DNA from 4 places in the Oceanihabitans sp. IOP_32 genome. Region 2 is predicted to be linked to each of the others. Evidence: riboswitches for the same ligand, from Rfam matches in the RefSeq annotation. Region 2 holds a riboswitch; each other region holds the start of a gene.
The links. A riboswitch is a leader RNA that binds a small molecule or an ion and turns the genes downstream of it on or off. The one in region 2 is predicted to bind S-adenosylmethionine.
Positions count from the first base shown of each region.

Region 1: it holds a riboswitch for S-adenosylmethionine, as region 2 does, so the genes downstream of both, FEZ18_RS09945 (O-acetylhomoserine aminocarboxypropyltransferase/cysteine synthase family protein) here and FEZ18_RS00335 (hypothetical protein) in region 2, are expected to answer to the same signal.
Region 3: it holds a riboswitch for S-adenosylmethionine, as region 2 does, so the genes downstream of both, FEZ18_RS10000 (homocysteine S-methyltransferase family protein) here and FEZ18_RS00335 (hypothetical protein) in region 2, are expected to answer to the same signal.
Region 4: it holds a riboswitch for S-adenosylmethionine, as region 2 does, so the genes downstream of both, FEZ18_RS03795 (hypothetical protein) here and FEZ18_RS00335 (hypothetical protein) in region 2, are expected to answer to the same signal.

Region 1 covers NZ_CP040813.1:2,392,821-2,396,503, reverse strand. The annotation lists gene thrA (bifunctional aspartate kinase/homoserine dehydrogenase I) at 1-572, opposite strand, end outside; gene FEZ18_RS09950 (OsmC family protein) at 800-1,255, opposite strand; gene FEZ18_RS09945 (O-acetylhomoserine aminocarboxypropyltransferase/cysteine synthase family protein) at 1,269-2,543, opposite strand; SAM riboswitch class I at 2,665-2,783, opposite strand; gene FEZ18_RS09940 (hypothetical protein) at 2,985-3,683, opposite strand, start outside.
Region 2 covers NZ_CP040813.1:70,617-74,299, reverse strand. The annotation lists gene FEZ18_RS00345 (NADPH-dependent FMN reductase) at 35-586, opposite strand; gene FEZ18_RS00340 (Dps family protein) at 1,269-1,736, opposite strand; SAM-I-IV-variant riboswitch at 1,903-1,995, shown strand; gene FEZ18_RS00335 (hypothetical protein) at 2,051-2,533, shown strand; gene FEZ18_RS00330 (hypothetical protein) at 2,573-2,836, shown strand; gene FEZ18_RS00325 (M14 family metallopeptidase) at 3,194-3,683, opposite strand, start outside.
Region 3 covers NZ_CP040813.1:2,405,790-2,409,472, reverse strand. The annotation lists gene metH (methionine synthase) at 1-560, opposite strand, end outside; gene FEZ18_RS10000 (homocysteine S-methyltransferase family protein) at 576-1,589, opposite strand; SAM riboswitch class I at 1,640-1,748, opposite strand; gene cysM (cysteine synthase CysM) at 1,882-2,772, opposite strand; gene epsC (serine O-acetyltransferase EpsC) at 2,759-3,475, opposite strand; gene FEZ18_RS09985 (NAD(P)/FAD-dependent oxidoreductase) at 3,527-3,683, opposite strand, start outside.
Region 4 covers NZ_CP040813.1:905,078-908,760, forward strand. The annotation lists gene FEZ18_RS03785 (phospholipase D-like domain-containing protein) at 1-961, opposite strand, end outside; gene FEZ18_RS03790 (hypothetical protein) at 965-1,351, opposite strand; gene FEZ18_RS03795 (hypothetical protein) at 1,491-1,865, opposite strand; SAM-I-IV-variant riboswitch at 1,906-2,008, opposite strand; partial or broken gene dnaE (DNA polymerase III subunit alpha) at 2,088-3,683, opposite strand, start outside.

The sequences.
Region 1 (3,683 bases), 1.2 Mb from region 2:
GGCGTACGATAGCAAAGCATGGCATGCATGCGTGCATCGTGAACGGGATTTTTAGAATTTAACAAAAACTGTTCTTGAATTTGGCAATTGGCCAATAACCAGTCTGTCGATTTCCAGTCGGTTGCAACAGGAATTAAATGCTCGGTGAAATCGGGTTTAATTACTGCCATTTCCCATGAAATACCACCTCCTAAAGAGCCACCTATAACCGCAAAAAGTTTTTGTATTTTTAACCTCTCCAGGCCAAGCAAAAATAAATTGGCAACATCTCTTGCTACAAAATCTTTGTAGTTTTCAATAATAAACCCATCAAAACCATTACCAGGAATATTAAAAGCCAATACCGAATAAAAATTGGTATCTATAACTTTGTTTTGACCTATTAGATCGGACCACCATCCATTTTTTCCAGCGACTTCACTATTGCCAGTTAAGGCATGGTTAATTAAAACTATTGGTGCTGTGTCCAATGGTTGACCAAAAACCTGATAACTTAAATTGAGCTCCTGAGTTTTAACACCAGATTCGGTGATATAATCCTTTATCTTGATATGTTGTAAGTTGTTTTCCATTTTTTCACGAATTAGCCTACCCTTTGCTTGTTATTTAAAATAGTGTCTGGTCGGAAACAGACGGTTTTTATAATTTGAATTATTTTTGATGTCGTTTTAGTTTAGTTTTTATGAGTTGATGTCTTAGCATCAAGCGATTAAAAACAAACTGGGAGGACGCAAAAAGAAACAAATTTAATTTTGCTATGTTTTTGTCCAGACACTAAATATAAACTTAAAACGATTTTTTAAGTTTTAATCGCGTATTGTTGCTCTAATTCGATGCGGACTGGGGTAACGTGCATTAAATTATCTTTCACTGGGCACCTTTCATTCACACGTTCTAACCACTTAGCCAATATGTCTTCAGAAGCCTCTGTTTTTGGACTTAACCTTAAGCTAATTTGTTTAAAACCAGCTCTGTCTTCATTCGACAGTGCAAATAGTTTATTTGGATTTAGATTTCCTTCAACTTCAATTTTTAAATTGTGAATTACAAACCCCATTTCTTTAGCTACTATATGCCCTACAACATTTATACAACCGGCTAAGCCTGCTAAAATATACTCCACAGGATTTGCGCCTTCATTAGTACCACCAAGGTTTTCTGGTTCATCTACCACCATTTCAAAACCCCTAGTTTTTGCTATAAATTTTGCAGGAGAAGCACTTTCTCCTGCAACTTTAAATACGACATCACTCATAATTATTAATTTTTTACAATTGTGAAAAGGCTGCTTTTAAATCGGCTTTTAAATCTTCTAAATCTTCAATTCCAACAGATAGTCTAATTAAATCTTGACTTACCCCAGCACTGTTCTGTTCTGCCTCGTCTAGCTGTTGGTGCGTGGTACTTGCTGGATGAATAATTAAAGACTTGGTGTCTCCAATATTGGCTAATAATGAAAAAAGCTTCGTATTATCTGCTATCTTTTTTGCCGCTTCAAATCCTTTTTTAGGCCCAAAGGTTACGATTCCACTCTGCCCTTTTGGTAAATACTTATCTGCCAAAGCTTTGTATTTACTACTTTCTAATCCGGGATAATTTACCCAAGCCACTTCCTCTTGTTCTTCCAACCATTTTGCCAAGGCCAAAGCGTTTTCAGAGTGTTTTTGAATACGCACTGGCAAAGTTTCTAATCCTTGAATAATATTAAAAGCATTTGTTGGACTTAAAGCTCCACCAAAATCTCTTAAACCCTCTAAAATTAATTTAAAGGTATAAGATGCCGCGCCTAAGGTTTCATGATATTTTAAGCCGTGATAACCCGCAGAAGGCTCGGTAAACTCTGGAAATTTACCATTGGCCCAATTAAATGTACCAGCATCTATAATGGCACCTCCAAGCGATGTGCCTTGTCCGCCAATATATTTTGTAAGGGAGTGAATCACAATGTTGGCACCGTGCTTAATAGGGTTTAATAAGGCCGGAGTAGCCACCGTATTATCAACAATAAAAGGAACTTCGGCTTTTTTGGCCTGAGTAGAAATAGCTTCTAAATCTAAAACGTCAAGTTTGGGATTTCCTAAAGACTCTACAAAGAAAGCACGGGTATTGTCTTTTACCGCATCAGCAAAATTCTCAGGTTTAGAAGCATCAACAAACGTGGTTGTTATGCCCAATCTTGGAAGTGTTACACTAAGTAAATTGTAGGTACCGCCATACAAACTACTAGAAGCTACAATATGGTCGCCTGCTTTTAAAAGTGTTAATAATCCTGTGGCAATAGCAGCTGTTCCCGAAGCAAAAACTACGGCGCCAATACCGCCCTCGACAGCGGCCAAACGTTCTTGTAAAATTTGATTTGTGGGATTGTTTAAACGGGTGTAAATAAAACCTAATTCTTTTAAAGAAAAAAGATTTGCGGCATGCTCTGAGTTATCAAAAACATAAGAGGTTGTTTGATAAATAGGCACTGCTCTTGTTCCTCCGTTTTTACTTACATCATGGCCAGCATGTAATGCGTTTGTTGCTAATTTGTGTGTACTCATTTTTCTAATTTTTTTTTGAGTTAATAAATAATTAAACCAAAAGTCAAAATGCACCTTTAAAAGGCATACTTAATAGAAAAATGTTAAAAAGAAATATAAAAATTACAGAAAGTAATTTTGTTGGTTATCTATCTTAAACTTCAAATGATATGAGTATTAAGTAGAATTTAGCACCTTCTTTACGTATAAAGGGTTGCTAAGGCTTCACAGGGTCTATCCCTCCACCTTTCTTGATAACATTTCAATAAGTTATTGAACTTTGTGTTTACAAATATTCAGTTAGAAAAAGTTAATATCCTAATTTTTTTTGACTTTTTTTGAAAATTAGGTTTTCCTTAAGAATTAATTACAAACGCAAACCACATTCGAAACGATACTTTGATAAGCATACCCATTCGTTTTTATCACTATTTAAAATGGCTAAGAAGATAAAAAGGAGTTCTAATTAAAAGTAGTTTTCAAAACCTGACTTTCAAACTTATTTCTAATAATCACATCTATGGGTTTGTTTTCAATCTTAGACTCCAACCAGGAAATAATATCTAGATAAAGGAATGCCCTACTTTGGTAAGGGTCGTGTTCAAACTGCTTTAATTTTTTGTGCAACTCTATAAATGCCGCTTTAACCTCTTGTGGATAAATATCGCCTAATCCTCTAAGAAACTTAATAAACTCCTTTTGTACGTCATACAAATCTTCCATTTTAATTAAAAACTTATAGGTGCTTTTTATTAACACATCTAAGTTGTAATCAAGTCCAGCTTCGTAATGCGCTACTAGATTTAATATTCTTGAAAAACTCAATAAATCTGCTCGCATTTGAAGTGATTTATTGTTGATTATTTTTTCTAAGAATACGATACACTTTTCATTTTCGCCTGCACCAAAATACATACTGGCAATCTTGTAATAAAAAACCATGACATGATGCTCGTCTATACGGTTTTTATACTTCTCTAATTGTTTTAAAACGTTATCTATTAATGGTAAACCTTGTTTAAAATCACCCTCAATAAAATGTAAATTAAACTTATTATTATTTATATATAAGAAGGCCAAGCTTTCGTTATTATCGTCTAAAGGGAACCATTTTTCTTTGGTAATTTCCTCTAAATTAAATAGTGTTTCTTTAAATTTCTT
Region 2 (3,683 bases):
TTGTCTCTGCTTAAAAAACACCTTTAGGGTGAACTTATGCATTGGTATGCACCCATTTTTCGAAGGCTAACATAAAATTTTTCAGGAAATCTTTGGTAGAGTCGTTGTTTAGTTCGCCTTTATCATCAAACAATGCAGCGGCACCGCCAATATAAGCTTCTGGTTGCGCCATGGTCGGTACATTAACAAAAGTTAACGACTGCCTTAAATGATGATTGGCACCAAAACCACTAATGTTTCCAATAGAAACACTTACTACAGCAGCTGGTTTACCGTCCCATGAATTTTTACCATAGGGGCGTGAGCCAACATCAATGGCATTTTTTAAAACTCCAGGCACCGAGCGGTTGTATTCTGGCGTTAGAAAGAGCAAACCATCAACATTCCTTATTTTTTCACGCAGTACTTCCCACTCCTTTGGTGGATTGCCTTCTAGGTCTTCATTAAACATGGGCAGGCCTGCGATGCTTACCAGTTCTAAATCTAACGATTCTGGCGCCAGCTGCATTAACGCTTTGGCTGTTTTTAGGTTGAAAGATTCCTTTCTAAGGCTGCCTACAATAACTGCTATTTTGTACGTTTTCATATGTATATATTTATTGTTTTGTTAATAGTAAGATGCGACATCCATATAAACATTTTCTTGGATATCAAGTTTTAGTTATGGATGATCTGTAATTTCAAAATGATTTCAATTATTAGTGCTTGTCCGTAAAGTGTCATAACCCCATAAATTCTTAGGATATATTGATGTTTTTTATATCATAGCGAAAAACAAATATTTATTTTTATTCAGCAAAATCAGTGGGGCAATTCACTATTGAGCTGCTATTTATTTTCCACAGATTTACTTCGCCAATTCGCTGTCGCTCGGGTCGCAGATAATCGCAGATTTTTTAGGTTTACGGCACAAAACAGATTCACAAAAATTATGTTACTAAATATAAGATATTTCTATGGTATTTAAAAATAGTTATACGGTTTGACTGATAATATAAACCCTCTTAATTCTTCTAAGAATCTGATAATTTGACATTTGTGTAGCTTGCCATGGCATTCGTTTTTAGAACTGGATTTATGGTTATTGGGGTATGTTGGGCTTATTTAACCCAAATCTTATTTTTTGGAAGAAGTAAGCCATAGGTTTTCTGGTGGGATTGTCACAAAAAATTTCAGGAAGTAGTGTGTATCTACTTCCTGAAATAAGAGAGACATGAATATGAGCCCGGTTGTTAAGGGATTAACAAAACGCGAGAGCTCAAAATATTTTATCTCAAATAGGAATTAAGCATCCAAAGTGTTTTTTCTGTTTCAGAAATATAATCACTCATTAAGCTTACCGTACCTTCATCATTAGCATCGGCGGCCAGAGCCAAGATATTTCTTTCTTTTTTAATAAGCGTACGGAAGTTTTTTACAACCACCTCAACACCTTGTATGCCATCGGTTACACTTTTCTCTTCGGCAATATCGGTCGCCTTAAGATAATCGGTGTAGGTATGCAAGGGTTCGCCCTCTAGCGTTAAAACGCGTTCTGCGATTTCGTCAATTTTTTCAAAAGCATCTTTGTATAACTCTTCAAATTTTTCGTGAAGTTCAAAAAATTCCTTTCCTGTAATATTCCAATGTAATCCTCTTAAGTTTTGATAAAAGATTTCGTAGTCTGCCAATAAACCATTTAAATCTACTACTAATTTTTCCGCCTTTTTACGGTCTAGTCCTACTAAATTTTCCATATTAATATGTATTGTTTTTATGTTACAGAACAAACATAGCAGATTTTTAGGGCATAGTAAATGATTTTAATCAGTTTTAGGGGTTGGCATTTTGGTGATGTTGTATTAGCACTTGTTTTCGAATAAAATTAAATTGTTTTTAAGTTGCAGAATAGCTTAGCTTTTGTAATTGTATTAGGAACGTTATTAGCGTACCAACCGAGCACAAAAGCCACGGTGGTTTAGAATACGGACAGTTTAGTCAAAAATAAATGATTCCCAAACTGTTTAACACGTTTTTTTTCCTGATGCATAACCTTTAAAAATTATGTATTATGAAAACTGTTTACTCAACTCAAGAAGGTGTTAAAATGAATTCCGATTTAGATTTCGGGCCCACCCAAGCAATTCGCAATGAATTCCATTATCTTATAGAAACTATTGAAACTATCTTTGATGCCGAAATAAAATATTATTATAGAATTACCGACGATGGTTACATTCTGCTCGCTTATACCATGTTTGAGGATGACTTAAAAATTATTGCTCAATACAAATTAAAATATGACGCGCTTAAAGAGAATATCTTTTTTATTCCTAGAAACCGTATAGAAACCAATCTTCCTTATATTGGTTTTCCGAAATTTCAAAATACTCCAGTATTAACTAAAAAAGAATTTGAAGATTTAACCGATGCTATTCTAAATGAAAAAACAGCAATTTCTGAACAAGCCAAGCAAAACATAACACTTTTAATAAACTTTTTAGAAGAGCGGCAGTTACACCCAAGACTTACTGGTGATAACCCTTTTGCTTGAAAAGCGCGATGCCCTGCGGGTACAATCCATCATATTAGGGTGAGTTCTAAACACGACGAATGGGGTTGTGGTTATTGTGGGCGCAAAGGTGGTTTAAAAGACTTAGAACAATGGCTGGACGACATTCGTTATAAGGCATACCAAAAACCAGATTCTAAAAAGGCAAACACGATGGAATCAGGACCTATTTACACAAAGGAAAGCATCAAGGACCAAAACAATATTTCTACGATGATGAAAAAACTAAAATCTGGATCTATTCAGACCGAAGACACTTTTAAATGGTGGATAAACAGGTATTAAAATATATAAAGCTAAGCAAACATGCCACGATACCAGTTACTCCGATAAAGCGCTTCTTTATTTGCTGTTTTTATATTTTATGTCATTAATGTCCGACAAAAGACATAAGACCGCTTCGCTAATAGACATAAGAACCAAGACTTGATTCTAACTTACTGATAAACAGAAGTACTTTAAATTAACAAAATAGTTCCTTTAAATCTTAATAATTATTTCAAATAAGCAAGGTGACATTTTAAAAAACGTGCAAAGTTCTTAATTTTAAAAGGATGGACAGCATTATAATATTTTTAATCGGACACTAGTGGTTTTATGTTTAAAGTAGGGTGTAAACCCATTCTCCTCATCCAAAACTTTTCAATTCAATCGATAAACGGGATATTGTAAATGAGCTGTTTCATAATATTTACTCTGCTTGTGTAGCCAAGACAGTTGCGCATACCAGTTGTTAGCAAATGTTTCGTCGTAGCTAATTTTTATATTGTATTCTACTTCAAGATTGGGGTTTTCCTTTAAAAGCTGTTCGGCCTTGTCCTCCCAGACATAAGGCGAAAAGCCTTCTTTTTGTTGTAAAATACTGTCGAAAAAATTCCAGTTAAAGAAGGAGTTTGGCGCAGTTGGCTCTAGAGTTTCTAATAGATAACGGATCGCCTTTTGGTGGGTTTTTATCAAATAATCTCCTTTTCTAAACCGGCGCTCTGTTTTGGTAGATTTTACTTTGGTATTGTAGTGCTTATAGTGCCCTTCGTAAGGAAATGCTAAAGTTTCGTAAGCATCTATTTTGTACGATTCAACCAGTAAGGTCGTGTCTTTTTCAAATAAAGACAATTCAACATTATTAAGCTTT
Region 3 (3,683 bases), 1.1 Mb from region 2:
TCTTCAGAAGGAAAACCCACTTTATCTACTAAAATATCATAAGACCGTTTGGCTATTTCTATACGGCGCTCGTAAGTATCGGCTTGCCCTACTTCATCAAAAGCCATTACAATTACTGCAGCACCATAACGTTTAATTTGCTTGGCTTCCCAAATAAAATTCGCTTCACCTTCTTTTAGAGAAATGGAATTAACAACGCATTTACCTTGCACCACTTGAAGTCCAGCTTCTATAATCTCCCATTTTGAGCTATCGATCATTATGGGCACTTTACAAATATCTGGCTCGGCTGCAATGAGGTTTAAGAACCGTATCATGGCTTCTTTGCCATCAATCAAACCATCATCAAAATTAACATCTAAAATCTGAGCACCCCCATCAACCTGATGTCGTGCAATATCTAAAGCTTCGTCATAATTCTCTTCTTTTATCAATCTTAAAAACTTACGAGACCCAGCAACATTAGTGCGCTCACCTACATTTATAAAATTGCTATTTTCGTTTAAAACCAAAGGTTCTAAACCAGACAACCGCATGTATTTAGTTTGTTTTACTTTCATCTTCACTCAACAATTTTAATGTGATGCCGAAACGCTTCCTGCATAACAACGTGGTTTATATTTTGCTGCAATATTTGTGATCACCCTTATGTGCTCTGGTGTTGTACCACAACAGCCTCCAATAATGTTAATTAGATTTTTTTGTAAATAGACCTCAATCTGCTCCCCCATTTCTTCTGGAGATTCGTCGTATTCTCCAAAGGCATTGGGTAAACCTGCATTGGGATGCGCCGATATGGCAAAGTCTGTTTTATTCACAATGGCTTCTAAATGGGGCTGTAGTAGATTAGCGCCTAAGGCACAATTAAAACCGATAGATAATAATGGAATATGGGACACCGAAATTAAAAATGCCTCGGCGGTTTGTCCTGATAGTGTTCTTCCAGAAGCATCGGTTATTGTACCACTTAGCATAATTGGAATATCGATGTTTCGAGCTTCTTTAACTTCTTCAATAGCAAATAATGCTGCTTTTGCGTTTAAGGTATCGAACACGGTTTCAACTAAAAGTATATCTACACCTCCATCCATTAAGGCTTCCACTTGTTGTTTATAGGCGACACGGAGTTCATCGAAGGTCACCGCTCTATAACCCGGATCGTTAACATCTGGAGACATACTTGCGGTTCGGTTTGTTGGTCCAATGGCACCCGCCACAAAACGTGGTTTGTGCGGTTCTTTAGCGGTGAAAACCTCGGCGACCTCTTTGGCTAATTTAGCCGATTGAAAATTGAGCTCGTACACCAAATCTTCCATTTGGTAGTCGGCCATAGCAATGGTTGTGCTTGAAAAGGTGTTGGTTTCAACAATATCTGCACCGGCTTCAAAATACTTTGCATGTATGGTTTTTATGGCCTCTGGCTGGGTAATAGATAGCAAATCGTTATTGCCTTGTAATGGGGTGGGATAATCTTTAAAGCGGTCGCCTCTAAAATCGTCTTCTGAAAATTTATAGGCCTGCAACATCGTACCCATGGCACCATCTAATACTAAAATTCTATCTTTTAAGGCTTGTTGTATTTTTGACATTTTGATTGTATATATCTGTATGTCATCAAGAAAAGCAAAGGAAAAACTTTTCGTTATCTTTCTAATATAAAAATATTAGTAGAATGTAGCACCTTCTTTAAAAATAAAGGGTTGCCAAGGCTTCGTTGGGTCTAATCCCTCAACCTTTCTTGATAACTATTAACATCAAATTAAATTTATAATACGCTTATTTACAAAACACTATAAATATAAATTGATATAAAACGTTTATGAACTAGTTGCCAAAAATAGCAACTATATTTTTGTTTTCACAATAAAAATCAAAAAATCTTTAATCGAATAAAGTAGAAGATAAATAGCGATCTCCTATATCGCAAATAATGGCCACAACTACACCTTCTTTAAGGGATTCTGCGACTTGTAGGGCGCTAAACACCGAGCCTCCACTACTCATTCCGGCAAAAACGCCTTCTTCTTTTGCTAGCCGCTGCGTCATGGCTCTAGCCTGAGTTTCATTAACCTCAATCACTCGATCCACTCTACTGCTATCAAAAAACTTAGGTACATATTCTGGTGACCATTTTCTAATGCCTGGAATACTTGACCCGTCGGCTGGCTGTGCACCAATAATTTGAATGTTCGGGTTTTTCTCTTTTAAGAATTTAGAAACTCCTGTTATGGTTCCTGTGGTGCCCATAGTTGCTACAAAATGGGTTACTTGTGCTTCGGTATCTTTCCAGATTTCTGGACCAGTGGTTTTGTAATGCGCTTTCCAATTGTCGTCATTTTCAAACTGATTTAGTAGCGTATATCCTTTCTCGTCTCTAAGTTTAAAGGCGAGGTCTCTTGAACCCTCAATCCCAATATTGGCAGGTGTTAAAATAACCTGAGCACCATAAGCACGCATGGTTTTTACGCGTTCAACCGTAGAGTTTTCTGGCATGATCAAAACCATATTCAAACCTAAAAGTTGTGCTATAAAGGCAAGCGCAATTCCCGTGTTACCACTAGTGGCTTCCACTAAAGTATCACCTTTTTTAATGTCGCCTCTTTTCATGGCTTCATTTATCATATTAAAAGCGGCTCGGTCTTTTAGGCTTCCACCTGGGTTTTTACCTTCAAGTTTTAAAAACAGCCTTACTTTTTTGTTTGAAATAATATGCGTTGCTTCTATTAATGGCGTGTTTCCTATTTGGTCTAATATTGATTTACCGTACTCCATTATTTTTTGGTCTAATTTTAATTTCTGTTTTATAAGTCACTAGCGAGTGTTCTGGCACCGACTCTGAAATCCATACATTCGCTCCTATGGTGCTATGAGCTCCAATTACGATGTCGCCTCCTAAAATCGTGGCATTGGCGTAAATGGTTACATGATCTTCAATGGTAGGATGTCGTTTGGTAGACGCCATGCTTTTGTTTACTTGCAAACCGCCTAAGGTTACCCCTTGAAAAATCTTGACGTGTTTTTTAATCACAGAGGTTTCTCCTATAACAATGCCAGTACCATGATCTATAAAGAACGATTCGCCAATAGTCGCACCAGGATGAATATCGATACCGGTAAGATTGTGAGCGTATTCACTCATCATTCTAGGAATTATGGGCATATCTAGCTTATACAACTCATGGCTTATTCTATAAATAGCTATAGCGTGAAACCCTGGGTAGGCTAAATACACCTCTTCTAAACATTTTGATGCTGGATCGTTTTTATTTATGGCTATGGCATCTAAATCTAACTTTCGTCTTACTTCTGGTAGTGTTTTATAGAAGGCCTCCCAAGTTAGAACTCTGTCTTTTTTACAAACCTGCTTCCCTATCTCTAAAAATGTGCTTTTTAGCATTTGCCACTCCTTCTCATCTTCATCATCAAAAAGGGCATAAAATAGTTTTTTTGTAAAATCTTCTACCGTATCCTTCAATTTAAGATTGAAGCATTTAAATGGTTTTCCAAATAAACTCATACAACTTTCTTATGCTTCAATAGATCTTACTACAGCCTTTGGCGCTTCTTTTCTGGTACCATCAAAACCATCAATGCCGCTTACTGTTGTATATTTTAAAACGTATCTTTTACCTGGGTTAATAATTCTGTAAGCTGCCTGACACATTAAAGTAGCCTCGTGAAAA
Region 4 (3,683 bases), 830 kb from region 2:
AAGAAAAGTCTTTATACTCTTTTTGCGCTTCTTGATAAGAGTTTTGTTTTTCAACATTTTCTTTATCTTTATCTAATTCTTTTTTAGCTAAAAATCCTTTTAACAAAAGTATTTTTTTTATAATCTTTCCAAGATCTCTATTGTACCTATCATTAAAACCAGAAATGAGTTTCTCTATATCTGTCTTCTCACTCTCTAAAGTAGCAATTTGAAACTCAAGGCCTCTTATTTCTAATTTTAATGCAGAAATATATGGGTCATGAAAAATAGTGACTTTTTTATAATTAGCAATAATCGCTTGTATTTTATATAATGCTTCTCTATAATTTTTACTATCACATAAACTTATAACTTGAGTTATTGTATCGAGACCCTTATCATTAATACTATTATGAGCCAAAAGTTTTAATTTGCTTACTTGATATTTTATATCATCGTTATCCTCTATCTTAATTGCATTTCTAATGGCTCCGAGTCTCAGAATTACTTTTGCCCAATCAATAAATATCTCTTTAATTATACCTTTAGCTTTTTGCTTAATTTTATCAAACTCCTGATTAAAATCTAAAATAAGATTGTCATCTCCTTCAATAATCGTAATACTTTCGTGGTTTGATTTTGCTTTTTTTGTCCAATTATACGAGCCAAAGATTAAAATCTTATTATCAATTATACAAAACTTATTATGCATTAAAGGTGCATACGCAAAATTATCACCTACCCAATAAAACTCTCCTCCACGTCTTTTAATTTCTGTAAATTTAATATTAGAGTTAAAATTTATGTCATTATTAGCAAGAAGCAACTCCACTTTCACACCTTCATCTAATTTTTGTAAAAGAATATCAAAGAGCTTCCCACCAGTAAACCAAGCTACTGCAATTTTAATGCTTACTTGACTCCTTTTCAGTTGAAATTCAATTTGGGTATGGATTTTTTCAAAAAAAGCTTGTGTTTTCATGTTCTAAATTATTCTTGGATTAATAGCATCGGTTTCTTCCAACATTACAATTTCATTATGAAACACCATAACAGTCCTATTCTGCTCTAAAGCTTTCAATAATTTTTTAGCTAATAACAAAACATGTTCTTTAAAATCCTTTTCACTTAAAGGAAATTTAGGATAATTAATAAACTCTAACATCACACTAGGTTCAACTTGTCCGCTCAATACAATATCACAATTAGAAATAGCAGCACTTAAATAAACATTTTTTATCTGTATTAACTGTTCCTGTTCTTGCTGCAAGGCTTTAATAACATCTTGCTTGGTAAGCAAATTTTGGGTGTAGCCTTTTTGTAAACCAATTACAAAACTTGCTGTAAACTTTTGTGATATTGTACTTGTCATGATTTTTAATTTTTACTCTATTCCTACATTTCAATTCAATGCTTTAACAAAGCCTCAAGTAAAATGGTATCTAAATCAGTTTTAAACTTGAATAAATAAGCTTTCACCTATTTTTATTTGTAAGACATTAATATCAATTTTAATTTTCTAGCCAATATTTAAGTGAATTTAAATGTCTTTTTATCATAATCAAATTACGGTTATCTGTTTTTTTTAAATATTCCTCTCCTATTCCTTTAATTTTTTTATCATCAGGATATTCTGTAATAATCTCATATAAATTTGCTATTACTTTCCTGTCTATTTCCTGTTCTAATTGTTCCACAGATTTATTTTTGACTTGAATGTTCATAGCATCCATGCATTTCATAACTGTTTTATAATCAGAATCTTCATTTAAAGTTATATTGTCTCTGATTGTTATTCTATGGGATTTTAAGTTTTGAGTTTTTACTACTGAAAAGTTTTTCTTTGACTTTAATTTAAATTGACTAAATAACTTTTTTAAATACATAATTATTATTTTAAAGTTACATCAATAAACTAAGAAGGGAAGTTGCTCTTTATTTTGACAGACTGTCCACATCTTTTGACCACCGCGGACTCGCGTCTCGGTTGGTTTTTGAGCGTTTAAAACTCAAAATCTTGATGTATTTTAAGTAAAAATAAGAAAAAAAAGCTTAATACAAAAGTTAGAAGCTTATTGTTTTGAGATTTATGCCTACACAGGAATTAGTTAATTCAACCTAAACTTCACATCCTGCAACTCCAACTCATCCAAGAGTTCTTGACACACCCTAACTTTCTGCTTTCTACTTGGCATAGCCAACTTTATTTTTTCATTGATATCATAAATCAAAAAATTCAGCATTTGGTTTCCGGGGTGCATACTAATCAGCTCGCTTAAAGCTTTTATTTTCTGTTCGCTTAAATCTTTAATATCGACCTGTATAGATAGTTTTTTGGCATAATTCTCCATGACATCATGCAACAACTGGAAATTATTAAACTGTAATCTTGGATCGCTTTTCTTTCCAGTGTCTTTATTTACCCAGCCTTCGCGAACAAAAGTTTTTACAAACACGAAATTATTCTTCATTAAAAAATGACGAAACTTTAAATACTCTTCGCCAAAAATCCTGAATTCAAAACTATCGGTATAATCTTCAATGGTAAATAATGCCCAACCTTTACCCTGTTTACTTACACGGTGTTGCACATCGGTTACTACGCCAGCGAAAACAATTTCACGATTAACATAAGGTTCTAAAGTATTAAACATAGCCACGTTACCATTAGTAAATGTTTTTATTTCAGTTTTAAAATCGTCTAAAGGATGCCCAGAAATATAAACGCCAACCACTTCACGCTCTTTACTTAATTTTTCCATAGTGCCCCACTCCTCACATGGCGGGACTTCGGGTTCGGCAATTTGTACTTCACTAGACTCACCAAATAAACTTACCTGCGCCGAGTTTTCGTTTTCTTGGTGCTTTTGTCCGTACTTTATGGCTTTCTCTAAAAAGGTAATGCCATCGCCATCATCATGAAAATATTGCGCACGGTGTGTATTAGCCAAACCATCAAAACCACCTGCTAAGGCCAAGTTTTCAAAGGCTCTCTTATTGGCAGCACGCAAATCGATGCGTTTGGCCAAATCGAAAATAGATTTATAATGGCCATCTTTTCTATTATTTACAATAGTCATTACCGCACCATGGCCTACGCCTTTTATAGCTCCCATGCCAAAACGAACGGCGTTATCTTGATTTACCGAAAACTTATAATAACTCTCGTTAACATCTGGGCCAAGCACGTCTAATCGCATACGCTTACACTCTTCCATAAAGAAAGTAACTTGCTTAATATCGTTCATATTATTAGATAGAACGGCTGCCATATATTCTGCAGGGTAGTGTGCTTTTAAATAAGCCGTTTGGTAGGCAATCCAAGCATAACAGGTAGAGTGCGATTTATTAAAGGCGTAACTCGCAAAGGCTTCCCAATCTTTCCAAACTTTTTCTAAAATTTTGGCATCGTGTCCATTTGCACTGGCTTGTTCTATAAACTTGGGTTTCATTTTATCGAGCACGGCGATTTGCTTTTTACCCATAGCTTTACGCAAAACATCGGCTTCACCTTTTGTGAAATCTGCTAGTTTTTGAGAGAGCAACATCACCTGCTCTTGATATACCGTAATCCCGTAAGTTTCTTTAAGGTATTCTTCCATCGCTGGCAAATCGTACTCAATGGTTTCATCGCCATGCTTTCGGCGAACAAAACTTGGTATATATTCCATTGGCCCCGGACGATACAAAGCATTCATGGCAAT